DNA from 3 places in the Rhizobium sp. YJ-22 genome. Region 1 is predicted to be linked to each of the others. Evidence: predicted binding sites of a transcription regulator. Region 1 holds the regulator's gene; each other region holds the start of a gene.
What was found. Region 1 encodes HrcA, which represses chaperone genes, less so after heat shock. Its sites were predicted from a motif close to GTTAGCACTCNCNNNNNGNGAGTGCTAAC; they were not measured.

Region 1 (3,245 bases):
GTCGGCAACGGCATCGCCATCCCGCATGGCAAGCTTGCGCGCCTGCCGGCCATCACCGGCCTGTTCGCGCGGCTCGATTCGCCGATCGATTTCGAAGCGCTGGACGACCAGCCGGTCGATCTCGTTTTCCTGCTTCTGGCGCCCGAAGGCGCCGGCGCCGACCATCTCAAGGCGCTGTCGCGCATCGCCCGCGTGCTGCGCGACCAGGATCTGGTCAGCAAGCTGCGCGCGACCGATTCCGCCTCGGCCATCTATGCCTTCCTGAACCAGGAAGAAGCCTCCAACGCCGCCTGAGGCGTTGTCGCCAACAACTCCCAAAGAAAAAGCGCTTTCGCGGAGACCGTGAAAGCGCTTTTTTCGTTTCTGGACATTCAGGACGCGATCAGACGTCCTTTTCGTTCTCGGCTGGGGCTTCCGTCTTGGCGCCACCCTTGGCGACGCCGACCATGGCCGGACGCAGGACGCGATCGCCGATCGAATAACCGGCCTGCACGACCTGCACGACGGTGTTGTTCGGCACGGCGGGGTTGGGGATCTCGAACATCGCCTGATGGAAGTTGGGATCGAACTTCTGGCCTTCGGCATCGATCTGGCGCACGCCGTGGCGCTCCAGCGTCGACAGCATCAGGCGTTCGGTCATTTCCACGCCTTCGATCAGCGCGGTGAGACCGGCTTCGGCGCCGGCGCGCTGCTCCGCGGTGACCGAATCCAGCGCGCGGCGCAGGTTGTCGGAAACCGCCAGCATATCGCGCGCAAAACCGGTGACGGCATAGGCCTTGGCGTCCTTGACGTCGCGCTCGGTGCGGCGGCGCAGATTGTCCATCTCGGCGGCAAGACGCAGGAACTTGTCACGCAGGTCGGCGTTCTCGGCCTTGAGTGTTTCCACCGGATCGACGGCGGCGACGTCCGCCTCGTTTACGGCCGCGGTCTCGGCAGCGGCTTTGTCCGCAGCTTCGGCTCCGCTCGTCGTGTTCTCGTCGGTCATGATGTATCTCCAGATCGATGATTGAATTTTGAGCCCGATATCGAGGTTCGAAGGGAAAAAATCAAGGGTCGGAGCGTTTTCGCGATACGCCGAACCGGTTTTCCGCCCTAAAGCGCGTCGCAATCTTTCGGATTCGCTCTTCGCTCTTCGCGCTTTGCGCTTGTTATTCGCATGTCGTTCTCGCAAATCCACCGCGCACTTTTGCGCCACCTGCTCTAGGGACGCTGCCGCGACAGCCGCCCCATGATCTGCGCGGTATAATCGACCATCGGCACGATACGCGCATAATTCAGCCGTGTCGGCCCGATGACGCCCACGGCGCCGACGATGCGGTCGTCCTCGTCGCGATAGGGCGCGACGATCAGCGACGAACCCGACAGCGAGAACAGCTTGTTTTCCGAGCCGATGAAGATACGCACGCCCGAGCCGGTCTCGGCGAGGTTCAGGAGTTCGATCAGACTGTCCTTCTTTTCGAGGTCGTCGAACAGCAGCCGCAGGCGGTCGACATCCTCGGCGCCGGCCAGCCCTTCGAGCAGGTTTGCCCGGCCGCGCACGATGAGCCGCGCCGGCATATCCTCGTCGCTGCCGCCCGACCAGACCGCCAGCCCGCGCTCGACCAGATCCTGCGACAGCGCATCAAGCTCGTTCGACACCGCGATCCTGAGCTTCTGCAACTGGCCGCGCAGCTCCGGCAGCGTATGGCCGATCATATGGGCATTGAGGAAATTCGCCGCCTCCGTCAGCTGCGACGAGGTGATGCCGGCCGGCAGGTCGATGATGCGGTTTTCCACCTGGTCGTGCTCGCCGACCAGCACGACCAGCGCCTTGGTCAGCTCCAAGCGGATAAACTCGACATGCTTGAGCAGCGGATCGGATTTCGCGGTGATGACCAGGCCGGCGCCGCGCGACATGCCGGACAGCACCCGGCTCGCCTCGGTCATCAGGCTTTCAACCGGCTTGTCGCGCTGCGGAAGCCCGATCTGGCGCTCCATCGTCTGACGCTCCTCGGCCGAGAGGTCGCCGACCTGCATGAAGGCATCGACGAAAAAGCGCAGCCCCATCTGCGTCGGCAGGCGGCCGGCGCTGACATGCGGCGAATAGATAAGGCCGAGCTCTTCCAGATCGCCCATGACGTTGCGCACCGAGGCTGGCGACAGCGACATCGGCAGCAGCCGCGACAGGTTGCGCGAGCCGAGCGGCTCGCCATTGTCGATATAGCCCTCGACGATCCGCCGAAAGACTTCCCTGGAGCGCTCGTCCAGCGCTGCAATCGCGTCCTGTCCAGGCGGCTTGCGTAATGGCATCGTGGTCTGCGGTCACCCGATTGTTGCGTTCCCTGCAAATATAGTCATGTCGCGGCCGATATCAAAAGGGAATATGCGGGAAAGCGTCTTGCGTCCCACCGCCTTTTCCTTTGCAAATCATGGCCGCCGGCCTTAGAAGGCGTCATGTAACGGCAGGAGTTTCGAATGCGGCCCTCAGGCAGAAAAACAGACCAGATGCGCAAGGTTTCCTTCGAGCGCGGCTTTTCCAAACATGCCGAGGGTTCCTGCCTCGTCAAGTTCGGCGATACACATGTGCTGGTGACCGCCAGCCTTGAGGACAAGACGCCGCCATGGCTGCGCAACAGCGGCAAGGGCTGGGTGACCGCCGAATACGGCATGCTGCCGCGCGCCACTGGCGAGCGCACCCGCCGCGAGGCCGCCACCGGCAAGCAGGGCGGCCGCACGCAGGAAATCCAGCGCCTGATCGGCCGCTCGCTGCGCGCCGTCGTCGACCTCGAGGCGCTCGGCGAACGCCAGATCACCATTGACTGCGACGTTCTGCAGGCCGACGGCGGCACCCGCACCGCCTCGATCACCGGCGGCTGGGTGGCACTTCACGATTGCCTGAAGTGGATGGAAAGCCGCAACATGGTCAAGGTCGAGCGCGTGCTCAAGGATCACATCGCGGCGATCTCCTGCGGCATCTTCGCCAACCAGCCGGTGATCGATCTCGATTATCTCGAAGACAGCGCCGCCGAGACCGACGCCAATTTCGTCATGACCGGCACCGGCGGCATCGTCGAGATCCAGGGCACGGCCGAAGGCAAGCCTTTCTCCGAACAGGAATTCGCAAGCCTGATGCAGCTTGCCCGCGCCGGCATCGGCGAGCTGGTGACGCTGCAGAAGCAGGCCATCGCCTGAGGACGTGACACGATGAGCGCCGCCGCCGTCGAGGGCATTCTGGAAACCGCGCTTTATGCGCGCGACCTCGACGC
Region 2 (3,245 bases), on a different contig from region 1:
GGCCGGAGTCGTCTCGATCCGGTCGCCCGATTCCGAACGCATAGTAACGATGGCATGGGCATGAACATGCGGCCGCTTGCCCCCCTCCCCTGCTTCTTTCGGATCGTTCTCCGGATCGTGCATAGCGAAAACGTAACGATGGCCCGCAAACTGCTGAGCCAGGAAGTCGCGAACAGCTCCTTCGAACGCGACAGCATCCGTGCCGGCACGGGCCGACATGATCACGTGCATCACGTCACGGCTCTTGCGGCTGTGCAGCTCATCCCGCCATTCCTTTTGCACCAGGTCGCCCGCAGCCTTGTCATCGGCAATCGAACGTCCCTGATCGTCTCGAACGTCGTTCCGCTGCGCGATCAAGTCTCGCAACTTGGCAGCGCCATATTCCACGCCATTGCCATAGCCTGTGAACGAGAAAGCTGCGGGGGCCTCTTTCGCAACGGCGCTGGCGTTGAAACGCTCCTGAACGATGGCGGCCGCCTTCGCGTCAGCCGTCAGCCGCTCGCCCTGCCCGCTGCGCAACACAACATAGCCTTCGACCTTCAGCGATCCGTCGTTTCGGGTTTCGACAGAGTAAGCGTAGCGTCGATCACCAAAGCCACTGCTGAGAATGTCCCGTACCTGCTCATGCGAGTTCGAGCCGCCGGAAACGCTCACCTCGACGCTAAACCCGCCGATATCGCGGCTCTCGGTCCTGTTTTGGAAAAGGTGATCCCAATCGCCACGGAGACGCGCCAGCTCCTCACGGCCACGCAACGTCTCGCCGTTCTCGTTCTCAACCTTCAGCTCCCCCCCTCTGGAAACATAGTTGAGCATCGAGCCGACGCGGGCGCCACCACCGTAGGAAGCCAGTTTGACAACTGCTGGCTGGCTCCCTTTGGCAACGCTCGCAAGACGAACGTCCATTGATCGCATAGCACCCGAACCGGCAGCCATCGTCCTCGAAGGCGATGACACATTGAATGCCGAAGTTCTCACCCCTCCCCTAGATCCCGACCCGCCTTTAGACATCCCAACCTGATGCTGCAGATTCTTCAGTCTCTTCTCAAGCTCTTCCTCGACAGCCCTCCCACGGCCGCCGAGCGTCATTTCGTGCAATAGCGCCGCGCGCCTTTGCTCCCATTCGCTTGTGAAAGTGCCGAAAAAGAACTCCACGGCCTACACCTCGCCTCGGCGCTCATGCCCGGCACGGCGCGAAAGTGTCCGCAGCTCACTCATTACAGCCGCCTGAATCCGCTGGACGTTGCCAAGGTTGATGTCCAGCTCTGAGGGATGGACACCCTTTCCTGCATTCAGGGAGCGGGCTACCTGATTCAAATTGATGCCGATCATCCGCATGTCTTCGAGCAACGCGGCCATGATCAACCTGTCTTCCGCAGTCAGAAGGGGTCGAACGCCAGCCCCCTCGAGGAGCAGCGAACGGAAAAAAGCAGACACACTCATACCGGCCGACTTTGCCGCTTCTTCGATTGCCGAATGCTCTGCATCGCTGACGCGGACGTTGATTAGACGCCCCTTGCGTTGCTTGGCTGTCGGCACTTCGATTGTGTCCTCGCTCATCAATCAACTCGGCCTTCCTGGAGCTTTGCGACCCTCATCGTGGGCTTGTCCCACGATCGTAATGCAAAATGTAAAACATTTTTGCGTATCCTGCCACCCATAACCAAAAGCACTACTCCATAATTTCAATCAAATTTCACCTCTCGACTGGCTCCGCTTCGCTTCGCACTCTTTCCGTTGGAACGCTCACCAGGGTTCACCGCCAAAACCGCTTCTGAAGGCCTTCGTCTGTCCCTCGTACTCAGGCGAAAGGGACGCTTCGCTCTTCGCCCTTGCGCCCTCCGTGCGAGCGCCAAAGACGGCCTCACGCGGCTCCGGGGTTCACCACTCGACCCAGACAGTTGTAAAAGCCACACGACCAACTCGTGTGGCTTTATTGATGTCTAACAGCGTGTGATCACACGCGCGTTTTGATCTTAACCCGCGTGTTTTCACATGGTAGGTTCTCTTCGATGTGAAGATCTTAACGACGATACTGATGTTCCGATCGAACACACGTCGGACCGCTAGGGGACGGGTTGAAGTCTTAGACAGGAAGTGGATCGTGAAATGGCAATTTGCATGTCGCTGGTAAGCGGCAAGGGTGGCGCGGGGAAGACGACCGCCGTAATCCTGATCGCCGGGGAATATGCGCTTCAAGGTAAGCAAGTGCTTTTGGTTGATGCAGACGGACGACAAAACCTGAATGAGTGGTGGTCCCGTTCAGAGGCGAAGGACAACAGGCCAGACGGCATTGAGCTTCGAACGGCGGTAACTAACGCATCACTTCAGCATATTCTGGAGAACGAAACCGCCGGGTTTGACGTCGTGTTGATAGACTCCCCTGGGCAAGACACCGTGCTACGGGACACGATCATCGCCGGCTCGGACATCGTTATGACCCCGATCCAGCCAAACCAAGACGAGATCCTTGCTGCCGGCCAGGCAGCAATGGACGTGGCTGACACCTGCGATCGTACCGGGCGAAACATTCCACATCTCAACTTCAGAACCCGGATCACTCTCCCCGGCCGCTCACTGGAAGCTTACCGCCTGATCCGCCCCTTCATCGCAAACCTGCAAGAGCAGGGATATGATTCACACCTCCTTGATACCGAGCTGTATGAGCGAAACCCCTATCGGGACATCAGACTGGGATATGGGACACTGCAAATGCTTGAGCTCAGCGACTCGGTCAGAAAGGCCCGGAGTGAGGTTATGGGCATGATGCAAGAAATTGAACGTTTCCTGACAAACGAGGAAAAGAGGGCGTAAGATGGCTAAAGGGACTTCCAGTATATCTGATTTTCCCGTTGCACCGCGACGGTCACGGGGGAATGTGCCCTATTCAATGTCGCAGCCGGCTATAGACAACGAAGCAGAAAACTTGGTGGCCAGCGATCATCCAGACCAGGTTGCTATCGAAGAAGCTCCCGCGAAGGTCCCTGACGTTCAAGTGCCACAACGGTCGAGCTTGATTCTGCCATCACCGGAAGCTCGCCGGGAGAGAGCGACGAGCAGATCGTTAGAGCGTGAGGCATCCAGAATACGACTGCAGGAGCTGAAGCAGAATAAAGCGCGGGAGAGCAAACACTTCGTCAACTGCCCCCTTGATTACGATACTAAGAAACGTCTGGAGCGAGCAGCCTCTGAAAACGACTTGAAAATGACGGTGATCGTCAAGGCCGCGATCGACCAGTTTCTGAAGG
Region 3 (3,245 bases), 350 kb from region 1:
ATTCCAAAACATCAGGTCACATCGCAAACCATGGGCATCAAGGCAAGAAGATTTACCGCGCATGCCGAAAAGAACCGTCGTTTCAGAGCTGCGGCAGCGCCAGCCCGAGCGCGGCGGCAAGCCCCAGAACCCGCGCGACACCCCATCGCAGCCGCAAGAGCAGCACCGCCGAGAGCGCAGCCAGCCCCGCCGCCTTCCAGTCGACGCTCTGCCAGACCGGCCAGGGGAGTGCGGCCGGGCCGAATTCCAGCTTCTCCACGGCGCCAAACAGCACATGCAGCGCAAACCACAGAGACAGGTTGAGGATGACGCCGACCACCGCGGCGGTGATCGCCGACAGCGCCGCCGCCGCATATGCGTTGGCGCGAAGCCGCTCGACATAGGGCGCACCGATGAAGATCCACAGGAAACTCGGCACGAAGGTGGCCCAGGCCGTCAGCAACAGTCCGAGCGTCCCGGCCAGCACCGGATCGAGCCCGGAACCGCTGCGACCACCGGCGAGATAGCCGACGAAACAGAGGACCAGCACCAGCGGTCCCGGCGTGGTTTCGGCAAGCGCCAGGCCGTCGAGCATTTCGCCGGGCCGCAGCCAGCCGTAATGATCGACCGCCATCTGCGCCACATAGGCAAGCACCGCATAGGCGCCGCCGAAGGTGACCAGCGCCATCTTCGAGAAGAAGGAAAACAGGTCGGCAAAGGCCGGGGCATCCCCGGAGACGAGCAGCAGGAGGACCAGCGGCGCCTGCCAGATTGCGAGCCAGACGACCAGCGACAACAGCGTGCGCGTCATCGTTGGCGCCGGCCGCGCCTCGTTCAGTTCGTCGGTCACCACGGCGGTCTTCCGCGCGAAGACGAGGCCGATGAGCGCAGCAGCGAGAATGACGAGCGGAAACGGAATGCCGAAGACGAACAACGCCAGGAACGACACCGCCGCCAGCCCATGATGCAGCCGCCCTTTCAGCGCCCGGCGGCCGACCCGGAAAACCGCCTCGACGACAATGGCGAGCACCGCCGCCTTCAGCCCGAGAAACAGGCTCTGCAACCAGCCGGTCTCGTGATAGAGCCCATATGCGACCGAGAGCCCGAGCATGACCGCCAGCCCCGGCAGGATGAACAGCAGCCCCGCCGCCAGCCCGCCGCGCAAGCCATGCAGCAGCCAGCCGATATAGGTGGCGAGCTGCTGCGCTTCCGGTCCCGGCAGAAGCATGCAATAGTTCAACGCATGCAGAAACCGCTCTTCCGACATCCAGCGCCGCTCCTCGACGACGGCGCGGTGCATGAGCGAAATCTGCCCCGCCGGACCGCCGAAGCTGAGGCAGCCGATGTGGGCGAAAACCCGCAGCAATTGCCCGAAACTCGGGGCAGTCTCCGGCACCTGGATGTGAATATTTTGCGAATCGCGGCTCATGCCGCAGTCTTAACCAATTTTTCTGAAATTTTTTCGACGGCCCGTTCTTGACTCGCCAAGGAAGCGTCCTTACCTACGTCGCTGCTAGCACTCGCAAATGAGGAGTGCTAACAACCTTTCAGACGGACCTCTCACCGGTTCGTTCAGTCATTTGATCGAGGGATTAGACAATGACAGCCATCAACTTCCGCCCGCTGCACGACCGCGTCGTCGTTCGCCGCGTCGAATCCGAAGCCAAGACCAAGGGCGGCATCATCATTCCCGATACCGCCAAGGAAAAGCCGCAGGAAGGCGAAATCGTCGCCGTCGGCACCGGTACCCGTGACGACAAGGGCGCGCTCGTCGCTCTCGACGTCAAGGCCGGCGACCGCGTCCTGTTCGGCAAATGGTCGGGCACCGAAGTCAAGCTCAACGGCGAAGACCTTCTGATCATGAAGGAAGCCGACATCATGGGCATCATCGGCTGATCGCCGGTTTTATCCTTTCCCGACTTACGCAGACACCTCTTCAGGAGTTCTCACAATGGCAGCCAAAGAAGTCAAATTCGGCCGCGGCGCGCGCGAAAAGATGCTGCGCGGCGTCGATATCCTCGCCGATGCCGTCAAGGTAACGCTCGGCCCCAAGGGCCGCAACGTCGTGATCGACAAGTCCTTCGGCGCTCCGCGCATCACCAAGGACGGCGTTTCGGTCGCCAAGGAAATCGAACTGGACGACAAGTTCGAGAACATGGGCGCACAGCTCGTTCGTGAAGTCGCTTCCAAGACCAACGACATCGCCGGCGACGGCACCACGACCGCAACCGTTCTCGCCCAGGCGATCGTTCGCGAAGGCCACAAGGCCGTTGCCGCCGGCATGAACCCGATGGACCTGAAGCGCGGCATCGACCTCGCCGTCGGCGAAGTCGTCAAGGATCTCCAGGCCAAGGCCAAGAAGATCAACACTTCGGAAGAAGTCGCCCAGGTCGGCACGATCTCCGCAAACGGCGACAAGCAGGTCGGTCTCGACATTGCCGAAGCCATGCAGAAGGTCGGCAACGAAGGCGTCATCACGGTTGAAGAAGCCAAGACCGCCGAAACCGAACTCGAAGTCGTCGAAGGCATGCAGTTCGACCGCGGCTACCTCAGCCCCTACTTCGTCACCAATGCCGAGAAGATGGTCGCCGATCTCGACGACGCCTACATCCTCCTGCACGAAAAGAAGCTTTCGAACCTCCAGGCCATGCTGCCGGTTCTCGAAGCCGTCGTTCAGACCGGCAAGCCGCTGCTCATCATCGCTGAAGACGTCGAAGGCGAAGCCCTTGCAACGCTCGTCGTCAACAAGCTGCGTGGCGGCCTGAAGATCGCTGCCGTCAAGGCTCCGGGCTTCGGCGATCGCCGCAAGGCCATGCTCGAAGACATCGCCATCCTGACGGGCGGCACTGTCATCTCCGAAGACCTCGGCATCAAGCTCGAAAACGTCACGCTCGACATGCTCGGCCGTTCCAAGAAGGTTTCGATCTCCAAGGAAAACACGACGATCGTCGACGGCGCCGGCCAGAAGTCCGACATCGAAGGCCGCGTTGCCCAGATCAAGGCGCAGATCGAGGAAACCACCTCGGACTACGACCGCGAGAAGCTGCAGGAACGCCTTGCCAAGCTCGCCGGTGGCGTTGCCGTCATCCGCGTCGGCGGCTCGACGGAAGTCGAAGTCAAGGAAAAGAAGGACCGCATCGACGACGCGCTCAACGCGACGCGCGCTGCCGTTCAGGAAGGCATCGTCCCCGGCGGCGGCGTAGCGCTCCTGCGCTCCTCCACCAAGATCACCGCCAAGGGCGAGAACGACGACCAGGAAGCCGGCA

Region 2: the regulator HrcA is predicted to act here: its motif matches at 1,719-1,747, upstream of P7F60_RS27950 (DUF6290 family protein).
Region 3: the regulator HrcA is predicted to act here: its motif matches at 1,492-1,520, upstream of groES (co-chaperone GroES).

The regions. Positions count from the first base shown of each region.
Region 1 is NZ_JARRIR010000001.1:691,193-694,437, forward strand. Features, by position in the region: gene ptsN (PTS IIA-like nitrogen regulatory protein PtsN) at 1-294, shown strand, start outside; gene grpE (nucleotide exchange factor GrpE) at 383-985, opposite strand; gene hrcA (heat-inducible transcriptional repressor HrcA) at 1,201-2,289, opposite strand; gene rph (ribonuclease PH) at 2,455-3,171, shown strand; gene P7F60_RS03300 (VOC family protein) at 3,184-3,245, shown strand, end outside.
Region 2 is NZ_JARRIR010000022.1:2,125-5,369, forward strand. Features, by position in the region: gene P7F60_RS27945 (conjugal transfer protein TraA) at 1-1,152, opposite strand, end outside; gene P7F60_RS27950 (DUF6290 family protein) at 1,156-1,557, opposite strand; gene P7F60_RS27955 (ParA family protein) at 2,107-2,811, shown strand; gene P7F60_RS27960 (hypothetical protein) at 2,888-3,245, shown strand, end outside.
Region 3 is NZ_JARRIR010000001.1:342,037-345,281, forward strand. Features, by position in the region: gene chrA (chromate efflux transporter) at 83-1,408, opposite strand; gene groES (co-chaperone GroES) at 1,579-1,875, shown strand; gene groL (chaperonin GroEL) at 1,931-3,245, shown strand, end outside.